Regions from separate parts of the Streptomyces sp. Qhu_M48 genome, predicted to be linked through region 2. Evidence: riboswitches for the same ligand, from Rfam matches in the RefSeq annotation. Region 2 holds a riboswitch; each other region holds the start of a gene.
What was found. A riboswitch is a leader RNA that binds a small molecule or an ion and turns the genes downstream of it on or off. The one in region 2 is predicted to bind cobalamin.

Region 1: another riboswitch for cobalamin. It lies ahead of ACRRSS_RS14745 (energy-coupling factor ABC transporter permease); the one in region 2 lies ahead of ACRRSS_RS09550 (cobalamin biosynthesis protein).
Region 3: another riboswitch for cobalamin. It lies ahead of ACRRSS_RS29665 (ribonucleoside-diphosphate reductase subunit alpha); the one in region 2 lies ahead of ACRRSS_RS09550 (cobalamin biosynthesis protein).
Region 4: another riboswitch for cobalamin. It lies ahead of cobN (cobaltochelatase subunit CobN); the one in region 2 lies ahead of ACRRSS_RS09550 (cobalamin biosynthesis protein).

Annotation. Positions count from the first base shown of each region.
Region 1 covers NZ_CP195432.1:3,224,202-3,231,624, forward strand. Annotated here, with positions in the region: gene cbiQ (cobalt ECF transporter T component CbiQ) at 1-527, opposite strand, end outside; gene ACRRSS_RS14740 (energy-coupling factor ABC transporter substrate-binding protein) at 534-1,070, opposite strand; gene ACRRSS_RS14745 (energy-coupling factor ABC transporter permease) at 1,067-1,765, opposite strand; cobalamin riboswitch at 1,795-2,001, opposite strand; gene ACRRSS_RS14750 (PTS-dependent dihydroxyacetone kinase phosphotransferase subunit DhaM) at 2,114-2,560, opposite strand; gene dhaL (dihydroxyacetone kinase subunit DhaL) at 2,557-3,267, opposite strand; gene dhaK (dihydroxyacetone kinase subunit DhaK) at 3,294-4,286, opposite strand; gene ACRRSS_RS14765 (PadR family transcriptional regulator) at 4,665-4,991, shown strand; gene ACRRSS_RS14770 (DUF1048 domain-containing protein) at 4,988-5,344, shown strand; gene ACRRSS_RS14775 (DUF1048 domain-containing protein) at 5,346-5,672, shown strand; gene ACRRSS_RS14780 (ATP-binding cassette domain-containing protein) at 5,978-7,135, shown strand; gene ACRRSS_RS14785 (ABC transporter permease) at 7,132-7,423, shown strand, end outside.
Region 2 covers NZ_CP195432.1:2,051,572-2,058,994, reverse strand. Annotated here, with positions in the region: gene ypfJ (KPN_02809 family neutral zinc metallopeptidase) at 1-696, shown strand, start outside; gene ACRRSS_RS09575 (VOC family protein) at 764-1,165, shown strand; gene ACRRSS_RS09570 (hypothetical protein) at 1,228-2,625, opposite strand; gene ACRRSS_RS09565 (alpha/beta hydrolase) at 2,704-3,831, opposite strand; gene ACRRSS_RS09560 (anion permease) at 4,252-5,520, shown strand; gene ACRRSS_RS09555 (hypothetical protein) at 5,533-5,754, shown strand; cobalamin riboswitch at 5,881-6,023, shown strand; gene ACRRSS_RS09550 (cobalamin biosynthesis protein) at 6,056-7,027, shown strand; gene ACRRSS_RS09545 (cobyric acid synthase) at 7,024-7,423, shown strand, end outside.
Region 3 covers NZ_CP195432.1:6,639,783-6,647,205, reverse strand. Annotated here, with positions in the region: gene ACRRSS_RS29670 (ribonucleotide-diphosphate reductase subunit beta) at 1-908, opposite strand, end outside; gene ACRRSS_RS29665 (ribonucleoside-diphosphate reductase subunit alpha) at 908-3,280, opposite strand; cobalamin riboswitch at 3,413-3,539, opposite strand; gene ACRRSS_RS29660 (GNAT family N-acetyltransferase) at 3,591-4,091, opposite strand; gene mctP (monocarboxylate uptake permease MctP) at 4,277-5,902, opposite strand; gene ACRRSS_RS29650 (DUF3311 domain-containing protein) at 5,899-6,153, opposite strand; gene ACRRSS_RS29645 (LuxR C-terminal-related transcriptional regulator) at 6,444-7,423, opposite strand, start outside.
Region 4 covers NZ_CP195432.1:8,014,330-8,021,752, reverse strand. Annotated here, with positions in the region: gene cobN (cobaltochelatase subunit CobN) at 1-1,780, opposite strand, end outside; cobalamin riboswitch at 1,820-1,971, opposite strand; gene ACRRSS_RS36200 (cobalamin biosynthesis protein CobG) at 2,171-3,433, shown strand; gene ACRRSS_RS36195 (precorrin-8X methylmutase) at 3,430-4,083, shown strand; gene ACRRSS_RS36190 (precorrin-2 C(20)-methyltransferase) at 4,080-5,591, shown strand; gene ACRRSS_RS36185 (serine hydrolase) at 5,642-7,246, opposite strand.

The sequences.
Region 1 (7,423 bases), 1.2 Mb from region 2:
GCCCGAGTGGTGTGCCCGAGCCGGGCGGCCTGGGCCTGCCGGATCCTGGACATCGCGTCGAGCAGCAGGAAGATGATCCGGTACATCACCAGCGCCACGTCCACCACCGGCCCCGGCACCCCGGCCCGTGCCAGCCGGGGCAGCACGTCGGACACCGGCGTCGTGAACGCGAAGAGCAGCACCCCGAGCGAGGCCGCGGCGGTCCGCAGCAGCAACGCGCCCGCGTGCGTCGGACCGTCCGGCGCGAGAGCCACGAGCCCCCGGGCGCCGCCCACCTCGAAGAGCAGCGGAATCGCGCCCGTGACACAGAACCCGAGCGGGATCCGGAACGCCCGCCACAGCGCCCGGCCCGGCACACCGGCCGGACCGAGCAGCACCGTGAGCGTGGCCGCCGCGACGAGGACCGCGCCCGGCCACGGCGGCAGACCGACCGCGCACAGCGTCAGACCGAAACCGAGCAGCGCCTTCTCGGCGGGATGACGGTGGCGCCAGCGACTGCTGTGCGCCGCCGCGTCGATCGGCAGCATCGGCGGCTACGCGTCCCGCCCACCGACGGAACCGGAGCCGGAACCGGGACCGGAGCCGGGTCCAGAGCTGGACCCGGAATCGGGACCGGGCCCACGGGTGGGCTTGGCGTCGGCACCGGCGTCCGAACCGCCACCGGTTTCCGAACCGCCACCGGTGGCGGACCCGGACCCGGAGGCGGACTCGGCCCCGGACCCGGTGGGGGACCCGGCCCCGGGCCCGGTGGCGGCCCCGGCCGCCTCCGCGAGCGCCGTGCCCTGCCGGCGGCCGCGCCGCAGGCCGAAGTAGTACGCCAGGACACCGGCGCCCAGGGCGGCCTGGAGGGCGAAGAGCGCGGACTCGATCTCCCCGGACGGCGGCTCGTACAGCGGACTGAACCACGGCTCGTAGTCGGGCCGGAGTTCCGTGATCGCGGTCTCCGCCTCCGCGTCCGCCCCGGCGAACGGTTCCTCCTTGTGGTCCCCGAGCCCCAGCGCCAGCGGAAGCACCGCGAGCGCGGCGACGACGAGCAGCAGCAGGGCGTTGATCCTCGCGTTCCGGCTCATCGCGCGGCCGCCTCCTCGCGTCGCTCGGTCCCGCGCCCGGCGAGGACGCCGAGCCGGGTCAGTTCGCCCTTGCTCGACTGCGTGAGCAGCCGCATCACGAGCACGGTGAGCAGGCCCTCGCTGACCGCGAGCGGAATCTGTGTGAGGGCGAAGATCCCGCCGAACTTCGCGAGCGCGCCGGGGATGCCGCTGCCCGGGTCCGGGAAGGCGAGCGCCAGCTGCACGCTGGTGACGCAGTACGTGGACAGGTCGGCGACGAACGCGCCGAAGAAGACGGCCACCATCAGGGGAGTGCCGAACCGGCGCGCCAGCAGGTACGTCCCGTACCCCGCCCAGGGACCGACGATCGCCATGGAGAAGACGTTCGCGCCGAGCGTCGTCAGCCCGCCGTGGGCGAGCAGCAGGGCCTGGAAGAGCAGGGTGATCGTGCCCAGGACCGCCATGATGGGCGGCCTGAACAGGATCGCGCCCAGACCGGTACCGGTCGGATGGGAACAACTACCCGTCACCGAGGGCAGCTTGAGTGCCGACAGGACGAAGGTGAAGGCGCCGGCCGCGCCCAGGAGCAGGGTGGACTCGGGGTTCGACCGCACCTCGCGGGTGAGCGCGCGGGCTCCGTGGACGACGAACGGCGTGGCCGCGACGCCCCAGGCGACGGCGTGCGCAGGGGGTAGGTACCCCTCGGCTATATGCATGGTTGGGAGACCCTCTCCAGCACCTCGTGGATGGACAACGCACCCTGGCCGGTCTCCTGGCTGACGGTCATGCCGTCCGACTCCGCCTTCCCACACCACGACGGTCTCCCGACGCGGTCCAGTGGCTTCCCCTGGGGCGTTCCCAGCGGGGGTGGAGCCGGACCTCCCGATCACAGTGGCGAGGGCCGCACCGGTTTCGCACCGGTTTCCCGTACACCAAGGCGCTGTGACACTAGTGCGTTGACCTGCTGGATCACAACACGGCCGCTACCGGGCGCGGCCTTCCGGCCACGGCGCGCGGTCGTCCGTGTCCGCTCCACGGGCTCTCGCCACCCCCGCCTCACCCGCTCACTCCTTGCGGTAGGCGTACGCCTCCCCGGCCGCCGCCGCCACCGCGTCGAGGTCCCCGCCCGCGCTCGCCGTGACGAGCGCGGCGACCGCGCCCTCCACGAAGGGAGCGTCCACCAGACGGGCTCCCTCGGGCAGTTCGTCGCCCTCGGCGAGCAAAGCCTTCACGGTGAGCACCGCGCTCCCGAGGTCGACCAGGATCGCCACGCCCGCGCCCCGGTCCACGGCCCGCGCCGCCTCGGCGATCAACTCGGAACTCGTCCCCAGACCACCGTCCGGGGTCCCGCCGGCCGGCCGGACCGGTGCCAGGTCGCCGCCGCCGGCGAGCCCCCGCGCCAGCTCGGCCACGGCCGACGCGACGGCCGCGCTGTGCGAGACGAGCACGATCCCGACGCCACCCCCACCCCTCACGGCCGTCACACCGCCCTCACCACCGATGCCCGTCACGCCGCCCCCTCCGCTCCCGAGCCCGACGTGCCCGCGGTCTCCGTACCCGAGGTCTCCGCGCCCCGGCCCTCCGCTTCCGAGCCCGACGTACCCGAACTCTCCGCGCGCGCGGTCTCGTCGAGCGTCGCGAAGAGCAGTGCCGAGGACGTGGCCCCCGGGTCCTGGTGCCCGACCGACCGCTCGCCCAGATAGCTGGCCCTGCCCTTGCGGGCCCGCAGGGGTACGGTCGCGAGGGCGCCCTCCTCCGCGGCGGTGCGGGCGGCCGCGAACGAGACCCGCAGCCCCTCCACAGCCGGTACGAGCGCGTCCAGCATCGTCTTGTCGCCCGCCTGGGCGCCGCCCAGCTGGGACACGGCGGACACGCCGGAGGAGAGCGCCTCGGCGAGCTGCGCCCGGCTGATCCGCCCGTCGTCGCCCAGCGTCTTGCCGGTCCGGCGCAGCAGCGTGCCGTACAGCGGTCCCGACGCGCCCCCCACCGTGGAGATCAGCTGCCGTCCGGCGGTGGTGAGGGCGGCGCCCGGTGTGGCCGGCGGCTCCTTGGCCAGGATCTCGGTCACGGCGGCGAACCCCCGCCTGAGGTTGGTGCCGTGGTCGGCGTCGCCGATGGCCGAGTCGAGTTCGGTGAGCCGGTCCGCCTCGCGGTCGACGGCCTCGGCCATCGCGGCCAGCCAGCGCACCAGGAACTCCGCGCCGAAGGTCTCCGTCATGTCGCTCTCCTCTTCCCTGGCTCGTCTCACCGGCCCCAGCGCAGCGCGGGCGTCTCCACCGGCGCGTCCCACAGGCGGAGCAGCTCCTCGTCCACCTCGCAGAGGGTCACCGAGCAGCCGGCCATGTCCAGCGAGGTCACGTAGTTCCCGACGAGGGTACGGGCCACCGGCACGCGCCGCTCACCGAGCACGCGCTGCACCTCCGCGGTGAAGCCGTACAGCTCCAGGAGCGGGGTCGCGCCCATCCCGTTCACCAGGGCGATCACCGGGCCGGTGGGACGGAGGTCGTCGACGACGGCGTCGACGGCGAAGTCCGCGATCTCGTGGGAGGTCATCATCGGCCGCCGCTCACGGCCCGGCTCACCGTGGATGCCGATGCCCAACTCCAGCTCACCCGGCGGGAGATCGAAGGTGGGGCTGCCCTTGGCGGGGGTGGTGCACGCGCCCAGGGCCACACCGAAGGACCGGCAGCGCTCGTTGACCCGGCGGGCGACGGCCTCCACTCGATCCAGCGGCGCGCCCTCCTCGGCGGCGGCGCCCGCGATCTTCTCCACGAAGAGGGTGCCGCCGGTCCCGCGCCGGCCGGCCGTGTACAGGCTGTCCGTGACGGCGACGTCGTCGTCGACCAGGACCCTGGCGACCCGGACGCCCTCGTCCTCGGCGAGCTCCGCCGCCATCTGGAAGTTCAGGACGTCACCGGTGTAGTTCTTGACCACGAACAGGACCCCGGCGCCGCTGTCGACGGCGGCCGCGGCCCGTACCATCTGGTCGGGCACCGGCGAGGTGAACACCTCTCCCGGACACGCCGCCGCGAGCATCCCGGGTCCGACGAACCCGCCGTGCAGCGGCTCGTGCCCGGACCCGCCGCCGGACACCAGCGCCACCTTCCCCGCCACGGGCGCGTCCCGCCGCACCACCACCCGCCGCTCCACGTCCACGGTGAGCTTGGGGTGGGCGGCGGCCATCCCGCGCAGCGCGTCGGCGACGACGGTCTCGGGAACGTTGATGAGCATCCTCATGGGTGTCTCCTTGGGGTTCTGGCGGAAGGGCCTTTGGCTGGTGTCTTCGCAGTTCAGGTGGCGTTCCCGAGGTGGATGATCTTGACGTCGATCGGCGGCTCGTGGTGCCTTCTGCCGGTGCTGGCGCTGACCTGATGGCGACTTTCACGATGGTGCGTCAGATCTGTGTATCGACTTGATGGGAGGTGATGGAGGCTCCCGGCTCGGACGATATCGACATTGCCGCCACGGAGAGCGTGTGGGCAAGACTGATTCCCGCGAGTGTCTTCCCGCCGCACCGGATGGCGCCAGGAGGCCGCTCCCAACTCCACTACTCGGTGATACTGTGTAGTGGTATTCGGTACTACACAGTACCGCTAGGGCCGAAGAGGACTCGTGATGGATGACCTGACGGAGATGTTGAAGGGCACGCTCGAAGGGTGCGTGCTCGAGATCATCGGCAGCGAGGAAACCTACGGGTACGCCATCACCCGTCAACTGAACGAGCTCGGCTTCGCCGACGTCGTCGAGGGGACGGTGTACACCATCCTGCTGCGCCTGGAGAGGAACAAGCTCGTCCAGGTGACGAAGCGACCGTCCGGGGTCGGGCCGCCGCGCAAGTTCTACGCGCTCAACGACGCCGGACGCGAGGAGCTCGCGAAGTTCTGGGCGAAATGGCAGTACGTCTCATCACGCATCGACAGGCTCAAGGAGGGCGGGAGATGAACTTCTGGGAGACCATCACAGGCAGTGATCTCACCAGGGAATGGAAGACGTTCGAAGCCCGGGCCGCGGCCCTGCCGGCCGACTACCGGGCGGCGTGGGCGCAGATCAAGGCCCACCTCTTCCCCCACGGGGACTTCACCGGCCGCAACCTGATGCCGATCCTCGACGGCGCCCTGGGGCTGCTCGAAGAGGCGGCGGTGGACGGGCAGAGCGTCCACGAGGTGCTCGGCGACGACATCCGAGGCTTCTGCGCGGCGCTGGCCGGCGGAGAAGGGGCTCGCACCTATCGAGACCGGTGGCGCGAGCAGTTGAACAGGAACGTCGCTAGGAAACTGAGCCGGCTGGGAGGCTGACGTGGGAATCCAGGACATCATCCAGGGCAAGAAGCAGTGGCGTGCGCACACGGCTCGGGTCAAGGCGCTCCCGCCGGACTACCAGATCGTCTACAGGGAGATGCGGAAGTACTTCTTCAAGGTCGGACCGGTCGACCTGGCTGACGGGCCCCTGCTCCCCGGAATCGTCGAGTTCTTCGAGGAGGGCGTCGCCTCGGGCAGGGGGGTCTTGGAGCTCATCGGCAACGACGTCGCCGCGTTCTGCGACGACCTGATCAAGGACTCGCCCACCTACGCGGACGCCTACCAGGGGTCCATCAGCGGGGAAGCCGGCACGGCCCAGAAGTAGCACCCCCCGCCTCATGTCGACGGGCGTGACCCGCACGCGCGGTTCGTTCGCCTCGACGCGGCGCGAAGAGGCGTGGATCGACCGGCCATCGGAAGCCGCCGCAGACCCTGTTCACCACGGTGGTCGAGCACGCCGGCGAGACCTGGCTCGGCCCTGCCGACGCCCCCGGTGAGCAGGTCTCCGGCGGCTGGCCGCTCGGCACCCTTCCTCACTACGGCGCGACCTGGCGTGTGGCCGCCGGCCGTCGCTCGATCCGAGCTGCGAAACAGTCCCCCTGTGTCCTCAGCCTCCGAAAGGTGGTCTCCATGCCTTCATCTGTCATGCCCACATCCAGGCAGGGTGACGGTCGCCTGTCGACGACCGCGATCTCCGCCGTCGGGCTACGCAAGTCATTCGGCGACGAGCTCGTCCTGGACGGTATCGATCTGCACATCCCGGCCGGGTCCGTGTTCGCACTGCTCGGCCCGAACGGCGCCGGCAAGACCACCGCCGTCAAGATCCTCTCCACCCTCGTCACCGCCGACGCCGGCGAACTGCGCGTCGGCGGGTACGACCTGGCCGCCGACCCGCAGGCGGTCCGTGCCGCGATCGGTGTCACCGGTCAGTTCTCCGCCGTTGACAGCCTGATCACCGGCGAGGAGAACATGCTCCTCATGGCGGACCTGCACCACCTGCCCAAGCGCGAGGGGCGGAGGGTCGCCGCCGAACTCCTGGAACGCTTCGACCTGGTGGACGCGGCGAGGAAGCTCGCCTCGACCTACTCCGGCGGTATGAAGCGCCGTCTCGACCTCGCGATGACGCTGGTCGGCAGCCCGCGGATCATCTTCCTCGACGAGCCGACGACAGGGCTCGACCCGCGCTCCCGCCACACCATGTGGCAGATCATCCGCGAACTCGTCACCACCGGCGTCACCGTCTTCCTCACCACCCAGTACCTGGAGGAGGCCGACGAACTCGCCGACCGCATAGCTGTGTTGAACGACGGCAGGATCGCCGCCGAGGGCACCGCCGAAGAGCTCAAGCGGCTCGTCCCGGGCGGGCACATCCGGCTCCGCTTCACCGACCCGGTCGCGTACCAGTCCGCAGCCGACGCCCTGCGCGAGGCCACCCTCCCCCAAGCGCGCGGCTCCGCTCGTGCAGGGGGTACCCCCATCCAAGCGCGCGGCTCCGCTCGTGCAGGGGGTACCCCCATCCAAGCGCTCGGCTCCGCTCGTGCAGGGGGTACCCCCATCCAAGCGCTCGGCTCCGCTCGTGCAGGGGGTACCCCCGTCGACGAAGCGCTGACGCTGTCCATCCCCAGCGACGGCAGTCAGCGCGAACTGCGCTCCCTTCTCGACTGGCTGGACTCCGCCGGCATCGAGGCGGACGAACTGACCGTCCACGCCCCCGACCTCGACGACGTGTTCTTCGCCCTGACCGGCGGAGGCAACGTCCCCGACCAGCTCAGGAAGGACGCCCGATGAGCTCCCTCTCCCTCGCCGTCCGCGACTCGGCGACGATGCTGCGCCGCAACCTGCTGCACGCCCGCCGCTACCCGTCCATGACCCTCAACCTGCTGCTGACGCCGATCATGCTGCTGCTCCTCTTCGTCTACATCTTCGGAGACGTGATGAGCGCGGGCATCGGCGGCAGCGGCGCGGACCGCTCCGACTACATCGCCTACCTCGTCCCGGGCCTGCTGATGATGACCATCGGCAGCACCGTGATCGGAGCCGCGATCTCCGTCTCCATGGACATGAACGAAGGGCTCA
Region 2 (7,423 bases):
TCCTCGGCGGCCCAGGTGAACCAGAGCTGCAGGAAGGGCTCGGACGCCAACACCCGCGAGGACTGCCGGATCGTCGCCGTCGTCAACAGCGTCCAGGACTTCTGGCGGAGCGAGTACGCGCGCCGGGGCGGCACCTACGGGAACGCGGCCACCGTCATGTTCAGCCGGCGGGTCCCGACCGCCTGCGGCTCGGCGACCTCGGCGGTGGGGCCCTTCTACTGCCCCGGCGACCGGCAGGTCTATCTGGACCTGGGCTTCTTCGACGAGCTGCGCACGAAGTTCGGGTCGACCGGCGGACCGTTCGCCCAGGCGTACGTCGTGGCGCACGAGTACGGCCACCACGTCCAGAACCTCATGGGGACGCTGAGCCGCGCCCAGGACGGGCGGACCGGCGCGAACTCCAACGCCGTACGGGTCGAGCTCCAGGCCGACTGCTACGCGGGGGTGTGGGCGCGGCACGCCACCACCACGCCCGACGACCGGACGGGCCGGCCGCTGCTGACCCGGCTGACGGACGAGGACATCCGGGACGGCCTGGACGCGGCGGCCGCGGTGGGCGACGACCGGATCCAGGAGAGGTTCCAGGGCCGGGTGACCCCGGAGAACTGGACGCACGGCTCCGCGGCCCAGCGCCAGCAGTGGTTCTACGAGGGCTACCGGACGGGTGACATGGCCCGGTGCGACACCTTCCGCTGATTGCCGGCGGGGGCTGCCAGAATGAGACCCGGGTCACATTCGACTGAATCGAGAGGAAGTGATCGGGATGGCCGAGGCACCCCAGGTCTGTCCGACGCTGACGTACGAGGACGCGAAGGCGGCGATCACCCAGCTCACGGAGGGCTTCGGCTTCGCCGCGACCGCCGTGTACGAGGGCGAGGACGGCCGGATCGCGCACGCCGAGCTGTCGTACGGGAACGGCATGGTCATGCTGGGCAGCAAGGGCACCGGCAGCGAGTTCGACAAGCTGATGGGCGGGGCGGGCCCGGTCGGCGTCTTCGTGCACGTGGACGACGTGGACGAGCACCACGCCCGCGCGGTGGCCCACGGCATCGAGATCGTGATGGCGCCCAAGGACCAGGACTACGGATCGCGGGACTACATGGCCCGGGACGCCGAGGGCAACATCTGGAGCTTCGGGACGTACACCCCCGGCGCCGCGGAGTAGGCGGACGGCGCCGGGCGGGGGGCGTACGCCCCTCGTCGGGCTCCCCCGGAGGGGGCTCCCCGTCACGCTCCCCCGGTGTGGACCTGGAAGGCGGCCCTGCGGACCGCCTTGGCCAGGGCCGGGTCCGGATGGGCGGCGGCGAGGGCGACCAGGACCTGGACGGTACGGGGATGGCCGACGGCCCGGACCTCGTCGAGCAGCGCCGGGACGGTGCCCTGCACGGCGGAGTCGAGGTGCCGGACGAGCAGCTCGGTCTCGCCGTGGTCGGCGACGGCCGCCGCCGTGTCCACCCAGAGCCAGGTGGCCTCCTCGCGGGTGAGGACCTCCTGGGCGTCGTCGGGGTCGGCGCCCTCGTACTCCGCCAGCCAGAGCAGCGCGTACGGGCGCAGGGACGGCTCGGCGACGGTGGCCCGCACCTCGGCCTCGGCGGGGGCGCCGACGACGCGGAGCGCCTCGAAGGCGAGCCCGCGCAGCAGCGCGTCCTCACCCCGGGCGACGGCGAGGAGTTCGGCCACCGCGCTGGAGAGGGTGCGGGCCGCGAGCCAGGCGCGGTACTCGGCGCGGGCCGGGCCGGGGGTGAGCCGGGCGCAGCCGCGGAGCATGTCCCCGGCGGACTGCTCGATGTTGCCGGCGGGGCTCTGCGCGGCGACGCAGATCTGCTCCAGCTTGACCCAGACCGCCCAGTTGCCGAGCGGGGTCAGGGTGGCGTGACGCCCCTCCGCGCCGGGGTCCAGGGTGAGCGCGCCGACGGCCGCGAGGCCTTCGAGGGCCCAGTCGAGGAGGGCCGGGAGCCCGTCGGTGCCGGGGAGACCGGCGGCCTCGGGGGCCGACTCGGCCACCGGGACCTCGCAGCGCTCCCCGCGCAGCTCCTCGACGCGCTGGCCGAGCAGGTCGAGGAGGGCCGGGACGAGGACCGGGCCCTGGGAGAGCTGGAGCAGCGAGAGCACCTGCGGGACGGCTTCGACGACCTCGGCGACGGCGCTCGGCTCGAACCCCTCGGGGGCCGGGTGCACCAGGGACCAGGCGTCGAAGAGGGCGACCCAGCCGCGCAGCACGGCGGAGTCGTCGCGGTCCCAGGCGTGCAGCCGCCAGCCGGGGCGGGCGGTGTCGCCGTGCAGTTCGACGAGTCCGGCGAGCCGGGCGCGGTCCCAGCCGGCCCGGATCTGGCCGGGTGTCAGGTCCAGTGCGGCGGCGGCCCGTTCCTGCGCGGAGCCGGTACGGAGGGCCGCGTCGGCGCCGCGCTCGACGGCGGCCCAGCGGGCGATGCGTACGGCGGCGGCGAGGACGTGCCGGGCCTGGCGGGCCAGCTCCGAGCGGGGCGGAGTGCCCTCGGGCGGCCGCGGCGCCGGCCGGGTGCGCCGGGTCGTCACGGCCCGTCGGGCGGTGGCCAGTGCCCGCGGGCGGACGAGTCGGAGTCTGGAGTTGCGCGCCAATGGTTCATCGGGCTTTCGAGACGTCACGGGGGCAGTCTTCCCGCTGACGGCCCGAAAGCCCAATCGGAATCGGCCGTCCCGTCCCCGGCGCCCCCTGCCGGGGTCCTAGAGGAGCGGGGTGAGGAAGCGGCGGAGGGCTTCCTCGTAGCGGATCGGGTCGGCGTTCCACATCGCCGCGTGCGGGGCCTGCCGCACGGCCTGGAGGGTGACCAGATCGGGGCGGCGGGCGGCGAGTTCCACGGACGGCTCCCAGGGGGAGATGGTGTCGTCGGGGCCGTGGAGGAGGAGGACGGGGACGCGCAGGGCGCCGGGCTCGGAGGCGTCGCGGAGCAGGTCGCCGTGGGGCCCGATCCTGCCCTGTGCGGCGCGGACCGCGAGCGCGCGCAGGGGTCCCGGGACGTGGTGGGCGGCGGCGAGGTTGCGGAGGGTGGCCTCCTGGTCGAGGACCGGGGAGTCGAGGACGAGGCCGCTGATCCGGTCGCGCACCCCGGACTCGGCGGCGGCGCGCAGGGCCATCGAGGCTCCGGTTCCCCAGCCGTGCAGGACGACCTTGGCGGCGCCCCGGCGGACGGCGTAGCGGATCGCCGCGTCGACATCGCGCCACTCGGAGTCGCCGAGGTGGGCCAGGCCGTCCGGGGAGGCGGGCGCGCCCTCGTCGCCGCGGTAGGCGGGGACGAGGACGGGGATCTTGCGGTGGTTGTAGAAGGGGACGACGTTCAGCGGTTGCTCGCGGGTGGTGCCGAGGCCGTGCAGGGCGATCACCCAGGTGGTGCGGGGGGCCGCCACCAGCCAGCCCGGCAGGGGGCCGAGCTCGCCGGGGATCTCGACGTCCTCCTGCGCGAGCCCGAGGGCGCTGATGGGCGTGCCGATGTGCAGCTGGGGCGTGAAGCGGACGCGGGCGCCGGGGCCGAGCACCCCGAGTTCGACCCGTTGCAGGCGTCGCACGACGGTGTCGGCGGTGTGCGGGACCCGGTCGAGGACGGGGCCGACGACGGCGTGGAGTCCGTGGCCCTCGATCCCGTACGTGCCGGGGCGCAGTGAGGCGATGCTGCGGGTGAGGGTGATCCGCTCGGGGCCGGTGGCGTGCACGGTGAGCCGTGGGTCCCCGGGCAGGGGATGTCCGGACGGCGCCCTGAGGGCGACGTCGCTGGCGTACCGGCCGGCCGCGATCACGGCCGCGCCGACACCGAGCAGAGTGGTGACGGCCGCTGCCGTCGCTGTAGCCGGGCGCACGCTCCCAGTCTCGGCAGGGTGCGGTCGAACTGCCACCGGACGGACCCGGGCGGGGGGAGGGGTGAGGAGGGAGCGGGGCGGGGCACGCTCCCCCGGGGCACGCGCTCCCCGGGCCTCCGCGAGCCCCTCCATGGAGTGACATGGGTCTCGTCCGCGGGGTCCCCCGGTCGGATGGTTCGGTCCGGGGAGCGGAACCGGATGGCGGAGGAGGAACCGGGGCAGGTCGCACGTGCCCTGTGATGGCCCGGATTACCCGGGGTTGCGGGGTGACCGCATCGTGGACACCCGGCTCGTCCGGGGGTTAAGCGGAATGCCTTGACACCGGATAGGGACACCACGCCGCCCGACCCAGTTCACCTTCCGTTCACTCAGGTTGCCTACGTTCGGCTCGCCACTGACGTCAAACGATTGCCTGGGTAAATGGAACACATCACGCTGCTGCTCGCCATTGTGGTCGTGACAGCTCTCGTGTTCGATTTCACGAACGGTTTCCACGACACCGCCAACGCGATGGCCACGACCATCTCGACCGGTGCCCTCAAGCCGAAGACGGCGGTGGCCATGTCCGCCGTGCTGAACCTCGTCGGCGCGTTCCTGTCCGTGGAGGTCGCCAAGACGATCTCCGGCGGGATCATCAACGAGGAGGGCATCCGCACAGAGGTGATCTTCGCCGCGCTGGTCGGCGCCATCCTGTGGAACCTGCTGACCTGGCTGCTGGGGCTGCCGTCCAGCTCCTCCCACGCCCTCTTCGGCGGCCTCATCGGCGCCGCGGTCATGTCGGCCGGCTGGTCGGCCGTGAACGGCCCCACCATCGTCACCAAGGTCCTCATCCCGGCCATCGCCGCGCCCCTCGTCGCCGGCCTCGCCGCGATGGCCGCCACCAGGCTGACGTACAAGATCAAGGCCAACCCCGAGGCGAAGGCCACGGCCAAGGGCTACCGGGCCGGCCAGATCGCCTCCGCCGGTCTCGTCTCCCTCGCCCACGGCACCAACGACGCCCAGAAGACGATGGGCATCATCACCCTCGCCCTGGTCACCCAGGGTGTCGTCGCCCCCGGCTCGAACCCTCCGATGTGGGTCATCGTCTCCGCCGGTGTCGCCATCGCCCTCGGCACCTACCTCGGTGGCTGGCGCATCATCCGCACCATGGGCAAGGGCCTCACCGACCTCCAGCCGCAGCAGGGCTTCGCCGCCCAGACCAGCGCCGCGACGGTCATCCTGGCCTCCTCGCACCTGGGCTTCTCGCTCTCCACCACCCAGTCCTGCTCGGGTGCCGTGATGGGCGCCGGCCTCGGCCGCAAGGGCGGTGTCGTCCGCTGGTCGACCGCCACCCGGATGTTCGTCGCCTGGGGTCTGACCCTGCCCGCCGCGGGTCTGGTCGGCGCAGGCGCCGAGTTCCTCACCAAGCAGGGCCCCTGGGGCATCGCCGCCGTCGCGGTGCTGCTGGTCGTCGGCTCCGCCGTCATCTGGTCGCTCTCCCGCCGCAAGCCGGTCGACCACAACAACGTCACCGACGACGACCTCGACGCCGAGCCCGCGGGTGTGGTGACCACCGCCATCGCGGCCGTCACCCCGCCGCCGGCCGCCGGTTCCGTCGCCGCCGTCGCGGACGAGGACCTCAAGACCACCATCCCGGCGCCGGTCCCCACGGACCCGGCCGCTCCCCCGGCCCCCGCCGCAACGGTGTAAGGAACGAACGACATGAAGATCGACTGGGCAGCCCTCGGCTCCGTCTTCGGAGTCAGCCTCGTGGCGACCGTCGCCCTCGTGGGCCTCTTCACCCTCGGGATCGTCGGCCTCGGCAAGCAGGAGGAGGCCGCCGCCCGCGGTGACTCCGCCGCCCTGGCCCGCACCGGCGCCTACGCCTGCTTCGGCCTCTGCCTCGCGGCCGTGGCCTACGGCATCTACCTGATCGTCGCCTGACGGTCCCCGCTCCACCGGCCGGGCGGCCCGCACTCTCGGTGCGGGCCGCCCGGCCGTCGTCTGTCCACCGCCCTCTCTGTGGTGCTCCGCACAGTGCGCCGCCGCAGGTCAAGGGTGAGTTGACGCCCCTTCTCGGGGCGTGGTGGACTGCCGAGGCCATTACGGCGGCAGAAGAGGAAGTCCGGTGCGAATCCGGCGCGGTCCCGCCACTGTGACCGGATCCCCAGGGTCCGGGAGTCAGGAACTCTCGCCGCCGGTCACGTCGATCCAGGGCGCGGACCCTGAGTGAGGACAGAGCGCCATGCCCGGCCGCAGCAGTACCACCGGTGTGTTCGCGTACGGCGCGGCCGCGGGCCTCGCCGTCGACCTGCTCGTCGGCGACCCCCGGCGCGGACACCCCGTCGCCGTGTTCGGCCGGGCCGCCGCCGCCGTCGAGGAACGCCTCCACCACGACCACCGCGGCTGGGGCGCCCTGCACACCGCCGTCTGCGCCGGCTCCACCGTCGCCCTGGGCGCGCTCGCCGCACGGGCCGTGCGGAACCGCCCGGCCGCCGCCGCGGCCCTCACCGCGGCCTCCGTCTGGGCCGTCGTCGGCGGTACGACCCTGGGCCGGGAGGCACGCGCGATCGGCGGGGCGCTGGCCGCCGGCGACCTGGAGGTGGCCCGGGAACGGCTGCCGCACCTCTGCGGCCGCGACCCGCACTCCCTCGACGGACCGGCGATGGCCCGCGCGGTCGTCGAATCGGTCGCCGAGAACACCTCCGACGCCGTGGTCGGCGCCCTCTTCTGGGGCGCGGTCGCGGGCGTACCGGGCCTGCTCGGCTTCCGGGCCGTCAACACCCTCGACGCGATGGTCGGCCACAGGTCGCCGCGCCACCGCCGATTCGGCTGGGCCTCGGCCCGGCTCGACGACGTGGCCGGCTGGCCCGGGGCCCGGCTGACGGCCGCGCTCGCGACCGTCGCGGGCGGGAACCCCCGCGGGGCCGTACGGGCCTGGCGCGCGGACGCGGCGAAGCACCCCAGCCCCAACGCGGGCCCCGTCGAGGCCTCCTTCGCGGGGGCCCTCGGCGTACGGCTCGGGGGGACCCTGGCGTACGGCGGCCGGGTCGAGCACCGGCCGGTGCTCAACGGGGCGGGGCGGCCCGTCGAGATCGCGGACATCGACCGGGCGGTCGGCCTCTCGCGCCGGGTGACCGCGCTGACCCTGGTCGCCTGTGTGGGCGGCCGCATCATCATCGGTGCCCTGGCGGCCCGGAAGCGGAGGAACGCATGAGGGGCGGAGGGCTGCTCGTCGCCGGGACCACCTCCGACGCGGGCAAGAGCGTCGTCACGGCCGGCATCTGCCGGTGGCTGGTCCGGCAGGGCGTCAAGGTCGCGCCCTTCAAGGGACAGAACATGTCCCTCAACTCCTTCGTCACCCGCGAGGGCGCCGAGATCGGGCGGGCCCAGGCCATGCAGGCGCAGGCCGCCCGCGTCGAGCCGACCGCGCTGATGAACCCGGTGCTGCTCAAGCCGGGCAGCGACCGCTCCAGCCAGGTCGTCCTGATGGGCAGGCCGGTCGGTGAACTCAGCGCTCGCGGCTACCACGGAGGGCGCCAGAAGGAGCTGTTCGAGCCGGTCCTGGCCTGCCTGGAGGAGCTGCGGAGCACGTACGACGCGGTGATCTGCG
Region 3 (7,423 bases), 4.6 Mb from region 2:
GCGAACGGGTTCTCGGAGCCGTACACCGGGGCGAAGCCGAGGCGCTGGAGGCGCTGGTCGGCGACGCACTGGAGGTACTCGCGCATCGACTCGGTGTTCATGCCGGGCAGGCCGTCGCCGCACAGGTCGCGGCCGAACTGCAGCTCCGCCTCGACGGCCTCCTTCAGCATGTCGGTGACCTGCTGCTGGAGCGCGTCGTCGAAGAGCTCCGGCTCCTCCTTGCGGACGGTGTCCACGACCTCGAAGGCGAAGTTCATGTGCATCGTCTCGTCGCGGAACACCCAGTTGGTGCCGGTGGCGAGGCCGTGCAGCAGACCGCGGGACCGGAACCAGTACACGTACGCGAAGGCGCCGTAGAAGAACAGGCCCTCGATGCACGCGGCGAAGCAGATCAGGTTCAGCAGGAAGCGGCGCCGGTCGGCCTGGGTCTCCAGGCGGTCGATCTTCTCGACCGAGTCCATCCAGCGGAAGCAGAACTGCGCCTTCTCGCGGATGGAGGGGATCTCCTCGACCGCGTCGAACGCGGCGGCGCGGTCGTCCGGGTCGGGCAGGTAGGTGTCGAGCAGCGTCAGATAGAACTGGACGTGCACGGCCTCCTCGAACAGCTGCCGCGACAGGTAGAGGCGCGCCTCGGGGGAGTTGATGTGCTTGTAGAGCGTCAGCACCAGGTTGTTCGACACGATCGAGTCGCCGGTCGCGAAGAACGCGACCAGACGGCCGATCATGTGCTGCTCACCGGGGGTCAGCTTGGCGAGGTCGGCGACGTCCGAGTGGAGGTCGACCTCCTCGACGGTCCAGGTGTTCTTGATGGCGTCCCGGTAGCGCTCGTAGAAGTCCGGGTAGCGCATCGGACGCAGGGTCAGCTCGAAGCCCGGGTCGAGGAGGTTCTTCTGTTCGGTGGCGTTCATTACTGGCAGGCCTCGCAGGACTCGGGGTTTTCCAGGGAGCAGGCGACCGCGTCGGGGTCGGCGGCCTGCTGGACGGGGATGGTGGCGGCCGCCGTCGACGCCTGGGCGGCGCGGGCGATCCGGGTCGCCGGGCGGGAGCGCAGGTAGTACGTCGTCTTCAGACCCTGCTTCCAGGCGTACGCGTACATCGACGACAGCTTGCCGATCGTCGGCGTCTCCAGGAACAGGTTCAGCGACTGCGACTGGTCCAGGAACGGCGTCCGGGCGGCGGCCATGTCGATCAGACCGCGCTGCGGGATCTCCCACGCCGTGCGGTACAGCTCGCGCACCTCGGCCGGGACCCAGGTGAAGCCGGCCACCGAGCCGTTGGCGTCGCGCAGCGCCTCACGGGTCTGCGCGTCCCACACGCCGAGCCTCTTCAGCTCGTCGACCAGGTACGAGTTGACCTGGAGGAACTCGCCGGAGAGCGTCTCGCGCTTGAAGAGGTTGGAGACCTGCGGCTCGATGCACTCGTACACGCCGGCGATCGAGGCGATCGTCGCGGTCGGCGCGATGGCGAGGAGCAGCGAGTTGCGCATGCCGACGGCGGCGATCCGCTCGCGCAGCGCGGCCCAGCGCTCCGGCCAGTTGAGCTCCACGTCGTAGTGGTCCGGGTGCAGGACACCGCGGGCGGCGCGGGTCTTGTCCCAGGCGGGGACCGGCCCGTTGCGCTCGGCGAGGTCGGCGGAGGCCTCGTACGCGGCGAGCATGACGCGCTCGGCGATCCGGGTGGAGAGCGCGCGCGCCTCGGGGGAGTCGAACGGCAGCTTCAGCTGGAAGAAGACGTCCTGGAGGCCCATCGCGCCCAGGCCCACCGGCCGCCAGCGGGCGTTGGAGTTGCCCGCCTGCTCGGTCGGGTAGAAGTTGATGTCGACGACGCGGTCGAGGAAGGTGACGGCCGTGCGCACGGTGGCGTCGAGCCGCTCCCAGTCGATGTCCGAACCGACCACGAAGGCGCCGAGGTTGACCGAGCCCAGGTTGCAGACCGCGGTCTCGCCGTCGTCGGTGACCTCCAGGATCTCCGTGCAGAGGTTCGAGGAGTGGACGGTGTGGCCGGGCTCGGCGGTCTGGTTGGCCGTCCGGTTCGAGGCGTCCTTGAAGGTCATCCAGCCGTTGCCGGTCTGGGCCAGGGTCCGCATCATCCGGCCGTACAGGTCGCGGGCCGGCATCGTCTTGCGGGCGAGGCCCGCCTCCTCGGCCTTGCGGTAGGCGGCGTCGAACGCGTCGCCCCACAGGTCGACCAGCTCGGGCACGTCCGCCGGGGAGAACAGCGACCACTCGGCGTCCGCGTTGACGCGGCGCATGAACTCGTCCGGGATCCAGTGCGCCAGGTTCAGGTTGTGCGTACGGCGCTGGTCCTCGCCGGTGTTGTCGCGGAGCTCCAGGAACTCCTCGATGTCCGCGTGCCAGGTCTCCAGGTAGACGGCGGCGGCGCCCTTGCGGCGGCCGCCCTGGTTGACCGCGGCGACGGAGGCGTCGAGGGTCTTCAGGAACGGCACGATGCCGTTGGAGTGGCCGTTGGTGCCGCGGATCAGCGAACCGCGGGCGCGGATGCGGGAGTACGAGAGGCCGATGCCGCCCGCGTGCTTCGAGAGCCGCGCCACCTGGTGGTAGCGGTCGTAGATGGAGTCCAGCTCGTCCTGCGGGGAGTCCAGGAGGTAGCAGGAGGACATCTGCGGGTGGCGGGTGCCGGAGTTGAACAGCGTGGGGGAGGACGGCAGGTAGTCGAGCCGGCTCATCAGGCCGTACAGCGCGGCGACCTCGTCGAGCGCGCGGACGCTGTCGTCCTCGGCGAGCCCGCAGGCCACGCGCAGCATGAAGTGCTGCGGGGTCTCGATCACCTTGCGGGTGATCGGGTGGCGCAGCAGGTAGCGCGAGTAGAGGGTGCGCAGACCGAAGTAGCCGAAGCGGTCGTCGCCGGCCGCGTCGATCGTCGCGTCGAGGCGGTCCGCGTGCAGCGTCACGAACGCGGCGGTGCGGTCGGCGATCAGGCCCTCGTGGTGGCCGACGGCGACGGAGGCGGAGAAGGAGAACGAGCCCTGGCTCGCGGCCTCGTCGGCGATGGTGATGGTCAGGAGCCGGGCGGCGAGCCGGGAGTACGCCGGGTCGTCGGCGATCAGGCCGGCGGCGGCCTCGGTGGCCAGCTCGCGCAGTTCCGCCTCGTCCGACGAGGCGCTGCGGCCGCGGAGCGCGGCGGCGGCGACCTTGCCGGGGTCGGTGTCGGGGAGATCGGCGGTGAGGTCGGTCAGGGTCCGCAGCAGCACGGTCCCGGGGCCGTCGCTCTCGACCGCGGAAGCCTCGGCCGAAGCCGGATCGGCGGGCGCGATGGTCACGTGGGGGCTCTCCCTCGCTCGGCTCGGGGCCGCGGCGGGGGGAGGCGGGCACGCGGGGGTCCGGACGCCGGACGCGCTGTGTCCACCGGCCCACTCCGCGGGGCCCGGAAGTCATTGGCACCCGAAACGGACGGACCGGGTGCGCTGGCGGCAGGTCTTCGGACTCACCCCGTACGAAACCGCACGAAGCACACCGTTGCGGGACAGTTCCGGATTCGCGCCGGATTCCCCTGCGTCGACAGCGAGGTCGAGCATACATGTGGGGGGCGTCGCTTGCGGAACCCCCCACATGTTGTGTCGCGCCGTGGACTTAGAACTCCAGGGCGTAGGTGCGCAGAGAGTGGTCGGGGATCGGTTCCCAGTCCCGGTGCGGGGTGCGGACGAAGCCCAGACGTTCGTATACGCGGTGCGCCGAGACCATCGAGGCGTCCGTGGAGAGCACCAGGCGGGCACAGCCGGGAAGCGCCCGGGCGCGCTCGACACAGGCCCTCACAAGGGCCTCTCCGACGCCTCGGCCGCGGGCCTCGCGGGCGACGACGAGCATGCGGAACTCGGCCTCGCCGGCGACGGCGATGTCCGCCCACGGGGTGTCGCCGGTGGCGAAGGTCACGCCGCCGAGGAGCAGCCCGTCACCGTCCTCGGCGACGAGGATCTCGCTCTCGCGGGCCCGCCGCGCGGTGTCCCGCAGCACGTTCAGGTACGAGTCCTCGGCCCCGTACTTCAACAGCCCGTCGTTCAGATAGGTCCCCGCGGTGAGTTCGCCGAGCGCCTCGTACTCCTCGGGCCGTACCGCCCTGATGGTGAAGTCCATGAGGGCAGTGTGCCTGGGGACGGCCGCCTCCTGTCAGCCACCGGCCCCACCCGGGTCGCCGGAACCCCCGGGCCGGAAGCGGTCCCCGGTCCGCGTTCTCGCCGGGGGACGGCGAAGGCCGCCCCGCCTCCGGGAGGAGACGGGGCGGCCTATCGCGGGTCCGGCGGCCGTTTCCGGCCGTCGGGTCAGTGGGTCTCGGCGCCGAGCTTCGGGAGCTTCGTGCTGACCCCGGCGTCGCCGGCGTCGGCCGTGTAGTCCTCCGGGGAGGTCTCGTCGATGCCCTCGGGGGCCTTGACGGCCTTGAGGACGAAGGTGAGGACGACCGTGACGACCAGGTTGAGGACGAAGGCGGTGAGACCGATGTAGCCGATCTCGCCGATGCCCGGGATCTCGGCCGAGGAGCCGCCGAAGTGCTTCTGGGTCGGGCTGGCCACCCCGTACGCGGCGACCGTGCCGTAGAGCATGCCGACGGCCCAGCCGGCGAGCAGCGCCCAGCGGTGGAACCAGCGGGTGAAGAGACCGCCGACGAGGGCCGGGAAGGTCTGCAGGATCCAGATGCCGCCGAGCAACTGGAAGTTGATCGCGACCGTCTTGTCCATGGTGAGGACGAAGGCGAGCGCGCCGACCTTCACCAGGAGCGAGACCAGCTTGGAGACCTTGGTCTCCTGGGCCGGGGTCGCGTCCGGTTTGATGAAGTCCTTGTAGATGTTGCGGGTGAAGAGGTTGGCCGCGGCGATCGACATGATCGCGGCCGGGACGAGTGCGCCGATGCCGATCGCGGCGAAGGCCACGCCCGCGAACCAGTCCGGGAACATCGTCTCGAAGAGCTGCGGGATGGCGAGCTGGCCGTTCTTCACCTGGATGCCGGCGGCGATCGCCATGAAGCCGAGGAGCGCGAGCAGGCCCAGCATCAGCGAGTACAGCGGCAGGATCGTGGTGTTGCGGCGGATGACCTCACGGCTCCGGGACGACAGCGTCGCAGTGATGGAGTGCGGGTACATGAAGAGCGCGAGCGCCGAGCCGAGCGCCAGCGTCGCGTACGTCCACTGGCCGGCCTCGCCGGGGACGAGCGCGCCGCGCGGCTTGTCGGTCGCCGGGTTGGTCTGCGCGTACGCCTCGCCCGCCTTGGCGAAGATCTCGTCGAAGCCGCCGAGCTTGATCGGGATGTAGATGATCGCCACCGCGATGACGATGTAGATCAGGGTGTCCTTGACGAAGGCGATGAGCGCCGGGGCGCGCAGACCCGAGGAGTACGTGTACGCCGCGAGGACACCGAAGGCGATGAGCAGCGGAAGGTCCTTGATGAACCAGTGGGTGGTCTCGCCGCCGCCGACGCCCATCACGTCCAGGACGGCCTGGATGCCGACGAGCTGGAGCGCGATGTACGGCATGGTGGCGAGGATGCCGGTGACCGCCACCGCGAGGGAGAGGCCCTTGGAGCCGAACCGGCCGCGCACGAAGTCCGAGGTGGTGACGTATCCGTGCTTGTGGGAGACCGACCAGAGGCGCGGCAGGAAGGTGAAGATCAGCGGGTACACGAGGATCGTGTACGGCACGGCGAAGAAGCCGGCCGCGCCCGCCGCGTAGATGGCCGCCGGGACGGCGACGAAGGTGTACGCGGTGTAGAGGTCTCCGCCGAGCAGGAACCAGGTCACCCAGGTGCCGAACGACCGGCCGCCCAGGCCCCATTCGTCCAGGCTGTTCTCGTTCTCGGCCCTGCGCCAGCGCGAGGCGAGGAATCCCATGACCGTGACGGCCAGGAAGAAGAAGATGAACACGGCGAGCGCGACGCCGTTCACGCCGTCCTTCATCGCGCGTCACCTCCCTTGCGGCCGCGCTGGTCCAGCTGCCACAGCTTGTACGCGACCATGGTGAGCACGGTCGAGATCAGCACCCAGAGCATCTGGTACCAGTAGAAGAACGGGATGCCCGCGAAGAGCGGTTCGGTCTTCGCGTACGAGCTCACCCAGAGCATCGCCACGAACGGCGCGAACAGACAGAGCGCGATCACCACCCTCAGGGGTGTGATGGTGGGTTGTTTCCCTTGTGTCGCTTCTGACATGGCGATTCCCGTCCCCTTACTGATCACCTCGGTAATGGTGGGGAAATCTAGGGGACGCGTGGGCTCCACGGAACCCCCGTCCGTATAACGGATGGGACTCCGCCCCAGCTGCGGCGGTCCAGGGGCGGCGCGGTGGTCGGGCGATGGCCGGGCGGTGGTCGCGCGATGGTCGGGACCGCCCGTGGAGGGCCGATGGAGGGGTGGTGGAGCGGTGGTGGAGAGGGCGGGGCACGAGGGCGGACGCCGCTCAGGGCCAGCCCTCCAAGGCGGGGCGCGAGGGCGGGCGCCGCTCAGAGCCAGCCCTCCTTGGCGGCCCGCACCCCCGCCTCGAAACGGCTGCGCGCGCCGAGCCGGTTCATCAGCTCCGAGCTCATCCGGCGCACGGTCCGCAGGGAGACGCCGAGCCTCCGGGCGGCGATGTCGTCCGTGCAGCCGATGCCGAGCAGCATGAGCAACTCCCGCTCCTGCGGGGAGAGGGCGTGCTCGTCCCGGCGCGGGGCCTCGCCGAACGGGGTGCCGCCGTCCCACAGCCGGTCGAAGAGCACCACGAGCGCGTGCACCAGGCCGGGACTGCGGACCTCCAGGGCGCCCGCGCGGCCGTCCTCCGGGTCGACCGGGACGAGCGCGGCCTCGCGGTCGACGATCACCATGAGCATCGGCACCACGGGCACCGTCCGGGCCTGGCCGCCGAGATCGCAGTACCACCGCACGTACTCGACGGTCGGCGGGTCGTTGCGGAAGCTCTCCTGGTAGATGGACCGGATCCGTACCCCGCGTTCCAGGGCGAGTTGGTCGAGCGGCTGGCTCGCGTCCATCGTGTCGGGGAGCTGCGCCCCGCCCGGGAGCAGAGAGAGGCACTCCGTACGGGCGTTCGCGGCGAGGTCCTCCAGGCGCTCGCGGACGTTCTCCAGGCCCACGACGCGGTGCACGACGTCGTGCCGCGCCGATCCGTCGGTCCGGTCGGCGTACGTGGCGAGGATGTCGGCCACCGCCCGCTCGGCCCGCTCGACCTCGCGCCGCCGCCGGCTCAACTCGGCCTCGGCCCGGGAGAGGAGGAAGGAGAAGCCCACCTCGGGATCGAACGGGAGGACCTCCCCCGTTCCGTCCTCCATGGAGACGAGGCGGGCCTCCGTGAGTCTGCCCAGTGCCTCGCGGACCTGCTCCTCCGACCAGCCGAGGCGGCCGGCCATGTCCGCCACCCCGTAGTCGGGCCGTTCGAGCATGAGCCGGTACACGGTCTCCGCGGACTGCTCTATTCCCAGCGCATCCA
Region 4 (7,423 bases), 6.0 Mb from region 2:
CGTAGGAGTCGGCGCGGGCCATGGGCGGCACGAGGTGGTCGACGAGGGTCGCGTGGACGCGCCGCTTGGCCTGCGTGCCCTCGCCCGGGTCGTTGACGAGGAACGGGTAGATCAGCGGGATGTCGCCGAGGGCCGCGTCGGGGCCGCAGGAGGCGGACAGGCCGGCGTTCTTGCCGGGCAGCCACTCCAGGTTGCCGTGCTTGCCCAGGTGGACCATGGCGTCGGCGCCGAAGCCGCCGTCCTCGGCGCGGGCGGCGATCCAGCGGTAGGCGGCGAGGTAGTGGTGGGACGGCGGGAGATCGGGGTCGTGGTAGATCGCGATCGGGTTCTCGCCGAAGCCGCGCGGCGGCTGGATGAGGATCAGGAGGTTCCCGCGGCGGAGGGCCGCGAGGACGATGTCGCCTTCTGGGTCGCCCTCGGCGGTACGGGAGCGGTCGAGGAACATCTCGCCGGGCGCCGGGCCCCAGTGCTCCTCGACGTGGGTGCGGAGCTCCTCGGGCAGGGTCGCGTACCAGCGCTTGTAGTCGGCCGCCGGGACGCGGACCGGGTTGCGGGCGAGCTGCTCCTCGGTGAGCCAGTCCTGGTCGTGCCCGCCGGCCTCGATGAGGGCGTAGATCAGCTCGTCGCCGTCGCCGGAGACCAGTCCGGGCAGCTCCTCGACGGGCCCGAAGTCGTACCCCTCCGCGCGGAGGCGGCGGAGGAGGGAGACGGCGGAGGCGGGGGTGTCGAGGCCGACGGCGTTGCCGATGCGGGAGTGCTTCGTGGGGTACGCGGAGAGGACGAGCGCCAGCTTCTTCTCGGCGTTCGGGATGTGTCGGAGGCGGGCGTGCCGTACGGCGATCCCGGCGACCCGGGCCGCGCGCTCGGCGTCGGCGACGTACGCGGGCAGGCCGTCCTCGTCGATCTCCTTGAAGGAGAAGGGGACGGTGATCAGGCGGCCGTCGAACTCCGGCACGGCGACCTGGCTGGCGGCGTCCAGCGGGGAGAGGCCCTCGTCGTTCTCCTCCCAGGCGGCGCGCGAGCCGGTCAGGCAGAGCGCCTGGAGGATGGGCACGTCGAGCGCGGCGAGCGCGCCCGCGTCCCAGGCCTCCTCGTCGCCGCCGGCCTGCGCCTCGGCGGGCTTGGTGCCGCCCGCGGCGAGGACGGTGGTGACGATCGCGTCGGCGGTGCGCAGGCGGTCGAGCAGCTCCGGCTCGGGGGCGCGCAGGGACGCCACGTACAGCGGGAGCGGCTGCGCCCCGGCGTCCTCGATCGCCGCGCAGAGGGCGTCGACGAAGCCGGTGTTCCCGCTCATGTGGTGGGCGCGGTAGTAGAGCACGGCGACGGTCGGGCCGGTCGTCGTGCGGGCGGCGCGCTCCAGGGGGCCCCAGGTGGGGGCGGCGGCCGGGGGCTCGAAGCCGTGGCCGGTGAGGAGGGCGGTGTCGGAGAGGAAGCGGGCCAGCTGCTCCAGGTTCCCGGGGCCGCCGTGCGCGAGGTAGGCGTGTGCCTCGGTGGCGACGCCGATGGGGACGGTGGACGCCTCCATCAGCTGCGCGTCGGGGGCCTGTTCGCCGCTGAGGACGACCACGGGCTTTCCGGCGGCGCGGACCGCTTCGAGGCCGTCCTCCCAGGAGCGGAGGCCGCCGAGGAGACGGACGACGACGAGTTCGGCGTCGTCGAGGAGGCCGGGCAGTTCGGCGAGGGGGAGACGGGCGGGGTTGGCGAAGCGGTACTCCACCGGGCCGCCGGCCGCGCGGGCGCTGAGCAGGTCGGTGTCGGAGTGCGACAGCAGCAGAAGCATGGCGAGCGCAGGCCTTCCTCGGGGTTGTCCGCGCCCCGGGTGGTCGTATGGATGGCGGGAGTTCCTGACTCACCGGTCCGGGATCGCGCGAACGCGCGGCCCGGGCCGGCTCACAGTGGCGGGACCGCGCCGGATTCTCACCGGGCTTCCTCCCCGGGGTCCTGGGACCCCATGCCGTCTGCATAGTAGATCGTGAGGTCGGCGGGCCGGGGCGGGCGGGAGGGTCGGCCGGATCACACTGCCCGCCGGATCGTCCTCCGGGCCGGGGCGAGCGGGAGGGTCCGCCGGACCACGCTGCCCGCCGGATCGTCCTCCGGGCCGGGCCGGGGCGCGGAGTCGGCCGGATCACACCCGGTGGGTGCCCGGTTCCCCGTCGGTATGCTCGCCGCCATGCCGCCGACCCCGCCCCCGACACCCGACCCGGGCGAACCTCGCATTCGGGACCGTGGCGACGCGTGTCCCGGGGCGCTGCGCCTGCACTCCGCCGACGACGGCCGCCTCGCCCGACTCCGCCTGCCCGCAGGTCGTTTGACGTCGCGTCAGGTCGAGGTCCTGGCGGCTGCGGCGGAGAGTCTCGGCGACGGACGGCTCAGCGTCACCTCGCGCGGCAACGCGGAGCTGCGCGGCCTCGCGGACGACTGCGGGGCGGAGCTGGCCGCACTCCTCTCCGGGGCGGGCCTGCTGCCCTCCCCCGCGCACGAGCGCGTCCGCAACATCGTGGCCTCCCCGGCCGCGGGCCTGGACGGACTCGGCGCCGCCGACGTGCAGTTGTGGGCCCGTGCTCTCGACGACCTGCTGTGTTCCGCGCCCTGGGCGGCGGCGCTCTCCGGCCGGTTCCTCTTCGTCCTCGACGACGGCCGGGGCGATGTGGCCGGCCTCGGCGGCGATGTGACCTTGGTCGCAGAAGAGGGCGGCACGGCCCTGCTCCGGGTCGGCTCCCAGTGCCTCAGGGTCCGCGCCGCCGACGCCCCCGCCGCCGCGCTCGCCGCCGCCCGCGCCTTCCTCACCGCCGCCGAAACCGCCGGAACGGGGGCCTGGCGGGTCCGGGAGCTGCCCGAGGGCCACCACCCGGACCTCGGCGGGCTCGTCGGACCCGGCGGACCCACCGGGCTCGGCGATCCCGGCCACCCCGGCGCCGGACCCGTCCCCGTACCGCCGCTGCCCCAGGCCCCGCCCCTCGCGCCCGGGCCGCTCGGCGTCCGCGCCCTGCACGTCCTCGCGCCGCTCGGCCGGCTGACCGCCGCCCAGCTGCGGGCCCTGCTGCCCGCCGACGAAATCCGGTTCACGCCCTGGCGCGGAGCGGTCGTCGTCGGAGCGGACCACGACCGGCTGCCCGGACTCGCGGCCCACGGGCTGATCACCCGGCCCGACGCACCCGGCGTCGGCGTCACCGCCTGCACCGGGCTGCCCGGCTGCGCCAAGTCCCTCGCCGACGTGCGCGCCGACGCCGCCCGCGCCCCGGCGGGGCTCCTGGCCTTCCACTACTCCGGGTGCGAGCGGCGCTGCGGACACCCGCACGGCGTCTGGGCCGGCGCCGTCGCCACCGGCGCCGACACCTACCTGGTGGACGGCGTCCCCGTCCCCCGTACCTCCCTGGCCGAAGCGGTCGCGGCGGCTCGCGCCCCGTCAGCCCACACGACACCCACGAGATGAGCGAGAGCACCACGATGTTCGACTACGAGAAGGACGGGGCGGAGATCTACCGCCGTTCCTTTGCCACGATCCGCGCCGAGGCGGATCTGGCGGGCCTGCCCGCCGACATCGCCCAGGTGGCGGTCCGGATGATCCACGCCTGCGGCATGACCGACCTCGTCCAGGACATCGCGTACTCCCCCGGGGTCGTCGCGAGCGCCCGCGCCGCCCTCCGGGCCGGTGCGCCGATCCTCTGCGACGCGCAGATGGTCGCCAGCGGTGTCACCCGCAAGCGGCTGCCCGCCGACAACGAGGTGATCTGCGCGCTCTCCGACCCGTCGGTGCCGGGCCTCGCCGCCGAGCTGGGCACCACCCGCTCCGCCGCCGCCCTCGAACTGTGGCGGGACCGCCTCGAAGGCTCCGTCGTCGCCATCGGCAACGCGCCCACCGCCCTCTTCCACCTCCTGGAGATGGTCGCGAAGGGCGGGCCCCGCCCGGCCGCCGTCCTCGGCATACCGGTCGGCTTCATCGGCGCCGCCGAGTCCAAGGACGCCCTGGCCGCCCAGGACCTCGGCCTCGACTACCTCGTCGTACGGGGCCGGCGCGGCGGCAGCGCGATGACGGCCGCCGCGATCAACGCGATCGCCCACGAAGCGGAGATCCAGGCATGAGCACCCCGCAGAGCGAGAACCCGGCCAAGGGCAGGCTGTACGGGGTCGGGCTCGGCCCCGGCGACCCGGACCTGATGACGGTGGCCGCCGTGAAGGCCATCGCCGCCGCCGACGTCGTCGCGTACCACTCGGCCCGCCACGGCCGCTCCATCGCCCGCTCCATCGCCGCCGAGCACCTCCGCGAGGACCACATCGAGGAGCGGCTGATGTACCCGCTCACGGTGGAGACCACGGACCACCCCGGCGGCTACCGGGGCGCCCTGAACGACTTCTACGAGGAGGCCGCCGCCCGCCTCGCCGCGCACCTCGACGCGGGCCGCACGGTCGCCGTCCTCGCCGAGGGCGACCCGCTGTTCTACGGCTCGTACCAGCACATGCACAAGCGGCTCGCGCACCGCTACGACACGACCGTCCTCCCCGGCGTCACCTCGGTCTCCGCCGCCGCGGCGCGGCTCGGCGAGCCGCTGTGCGAGGCGGAGGAGGTCCTCACGATCATCCCCGGCACCCTGCCGGAGGACGAGCTGACGGCCCGGCTCGCGGGCACCGACTCGGCGGTCGTGATGAAGCTCGGCCGCACCTTCCCCACCGTGAGGCGGGCCCTGGAACGGGCCGGCCGCCTGGAGGACGCCCGCTACGTGGAGCGCGCGTTCATGGCGGGCGAGCGGACCGGCGACCTCGCGGACGTCGACCCCGAGTCCGTCCCGTACTTCTCCGTCGCCGTCCTGCCCTCCCGGATCGACCAGGAGCCTCCCGTACGGGAGACGGGCGAGGTCGTCGTCGTCGGCACCGGCCCGGCGGGCGCCCCCTGGCTCACCCCCGAGTCGCGCGGCGCGCTCGTCAACGCCGACGTCCTCGTCGGCTACACCACCTACCTGGACCGGGTTCCGGTGCTGCGCCCCGGCCAGATCCGGCACGGCTCCGACAACAAGGTGGAGTCCGAGCGCGCGGAGTTCGCCCTCGACCTGGCCCGCCGCGGCCACAAGGTCGCGGTCGTCTCCGGCGGCGACCCCGGCGTCTTCGCGATGGCCACCGCCGTCCTGGAGGTCGCCTGCGAACCGGACTACGCCACCGTGCCCGTACGGGTCCTCCCCGGGGTGACCGCCGCCAACGCGGCCGCCGCCGCCGCGGGCGCCCCGCTCGGCCACGACTACGCGACGATCTCGCTATCCGACCGGCTCAAGCCCTGGGACGTCATCGAGGCCCGGCTGCGCGCCGCGGCCGCCGCCGACCTGGTCCTCGCCCTGTACAACCCGGGGTCGAGGTCCCGCACCCACCAGGTGGCCGCCGCACGCGACCTCCTCCTCGGCCTGCGCTCCCCGGAGACCCCGGTCGTCGTCGCCCGTGACGTGGGCGGCCCCGAGCAGTCGGTCCGGATCGTGACCCTGAAGACCCTGGAGCCCTCCGAGGTCGACATGCGCACCCTGCTCCTCATCGGCTCCTCGCAGACGCGGGCGGTCGAGCGGGCGGACGGCCGGACGATCACCTGGACGCCGCGCCGGTACGGCTGACGGGCCGGGACGGACCGGCTGACGGGCCGGGGGGGCACGGGCGCGGGGCCCTACGAGCCGCTCCGGGTGAAGGTGCCCAGGCCCTCCTGGTCCAGGTACTCGACCCGGACGGTCTTCCCGTCCGGGGAGAACGTGACGCCGGTGAGGCCCACGGCGTTCTCCCCGCGCGTCGGGAAGCTGAACGTGTCGCCCGCGTAGTGCGTCAGCCGGTACGACTGGGGCTCCGGCCCCAGTCGCAGGACCAGGCCGCCGCCCTCCTCGACCACCGTCAGCCGGCCGTAGTAGGCGTTGGCGTACGTGCCGGTGTACGCGCCGGCGTCCTTCGCGGGGGCGGCGTCGGCCGGGGGCTTCGCGTAGTCCGTCCCGGACCGGCCCGCGTCCGCCTCCTGCGCGTAGATCGCGTCGAGGAGCGGCAGCCAGTCCCTGCTCGGCTTCCCGTCCTGCGCGGTGTCGAAGAAGTCGAGGGCGACGGCGTCCGCGACACCGGCCGGAGCCCCGTTGGTGAGGACGACGATCCCGAGCTGCTCGCCCGGCAGCATCGTGACGTTGGTGTGCGCGCCGAGCGCGAAGGCACCGGTGTGCGAGAGGCGCAGCCGCCCCTCGTCGTCGTACGAAACGTTCCAGCCGAGGCCGTAGAAGCCGGTCCGGCCCGCCGGTGAGCGCGCCGGGTTCGCGACGGACTCGGGGTGGTGGGTGAGGTTCAGGGCGTCCTCGGCGACGATCCGCCTCCCGTCGAGCTCGCCGCCGGCGAGCTGCAGCCGCAGCCAGACCGCCATGTCACGGGCCGAGGAACTCACCCCGCCGGCGGGGGACTGGGCGTCCGGATCCCGTACGAACCGGGGCTTCCAGGACCCGTCGGCCTCCTTGACGTGGCCCACGGCCCGGTCGGGGTTCGAGACGAAGTCCTCGAAGGCGGAGCTGGTGTCGTTCATGCCGGCGGGCTTGTAGAGGGTGTCCTCGGCGAGCTGCTCCCAGGGCACGCCCTTCTCGGCGGCGACCGCCTCCGCGGCCGCCGTCAGACCGAAGTTGGTGTAGGCGTAGCTCGCGCGGAACGGGGCGAGGGGCTCGTACCGCAGGCGGGACAGGATGTACTCCTGGTCGAAGCCGAGGTCCTCCAGGAGGTCGCCCGCGTGGTCGGGCAGGCCGCTGCGGTGCGAGAACAGGTCGGCGACCGTCACGTGGGACGTCACCCACGGGTCCTTGAGCCGGAACCCGGGTACCTCGGGGGCGACGGGCCGCTGCCAGCCCTCCAGCCCGACGGCCCCGGCGACGACGGTGGAGGCGATCGGCTTCGACACGGAGGCCAGCTGGAAGACGGTGTCGGCGTCGACCCGGGCCTCCTTGCCCACCTCACGTACCCCGTACCCCTGGATGTGGACGACCTTGCCCTCGTACACGACGGCGACGGAGACCCCGGGCACCCCGGTCCGCTTCATCAGGTCGGCGACGCTCCCGTCGAGCCGCCCGACGGCCCGGTCCACGTCGGCCCGGTCGAGCAGGGGCGGCGGTTGGGCGGGGGGCGGCTCGGGGGCGGAGGTCGGGGTGGGCGCCGTCGGAGCGGGTGTCGGAGTCGGGCTCGGGGCGGTCCCGGCGAGCGAGCCCGCCCCCAGCACGGACACGATCCCCGCGGTGACCAGCCATCGGACGGTAACCACGCTTCCATTGAACGCCTGCCGGAACCGGCTGTCGCGCGGGAGGGCCCGTCGGCGGAACCCGTGGGAGGAGCCGACGCCGGGACCCGGCGGCGCGCAGCCGGTCCGCACGGCGGAACCCGCTGGTCCACGGCCGGAACCGGCCGGTAGAGTCCGCTTCCGGCGGTGGCCCGGCCCCAC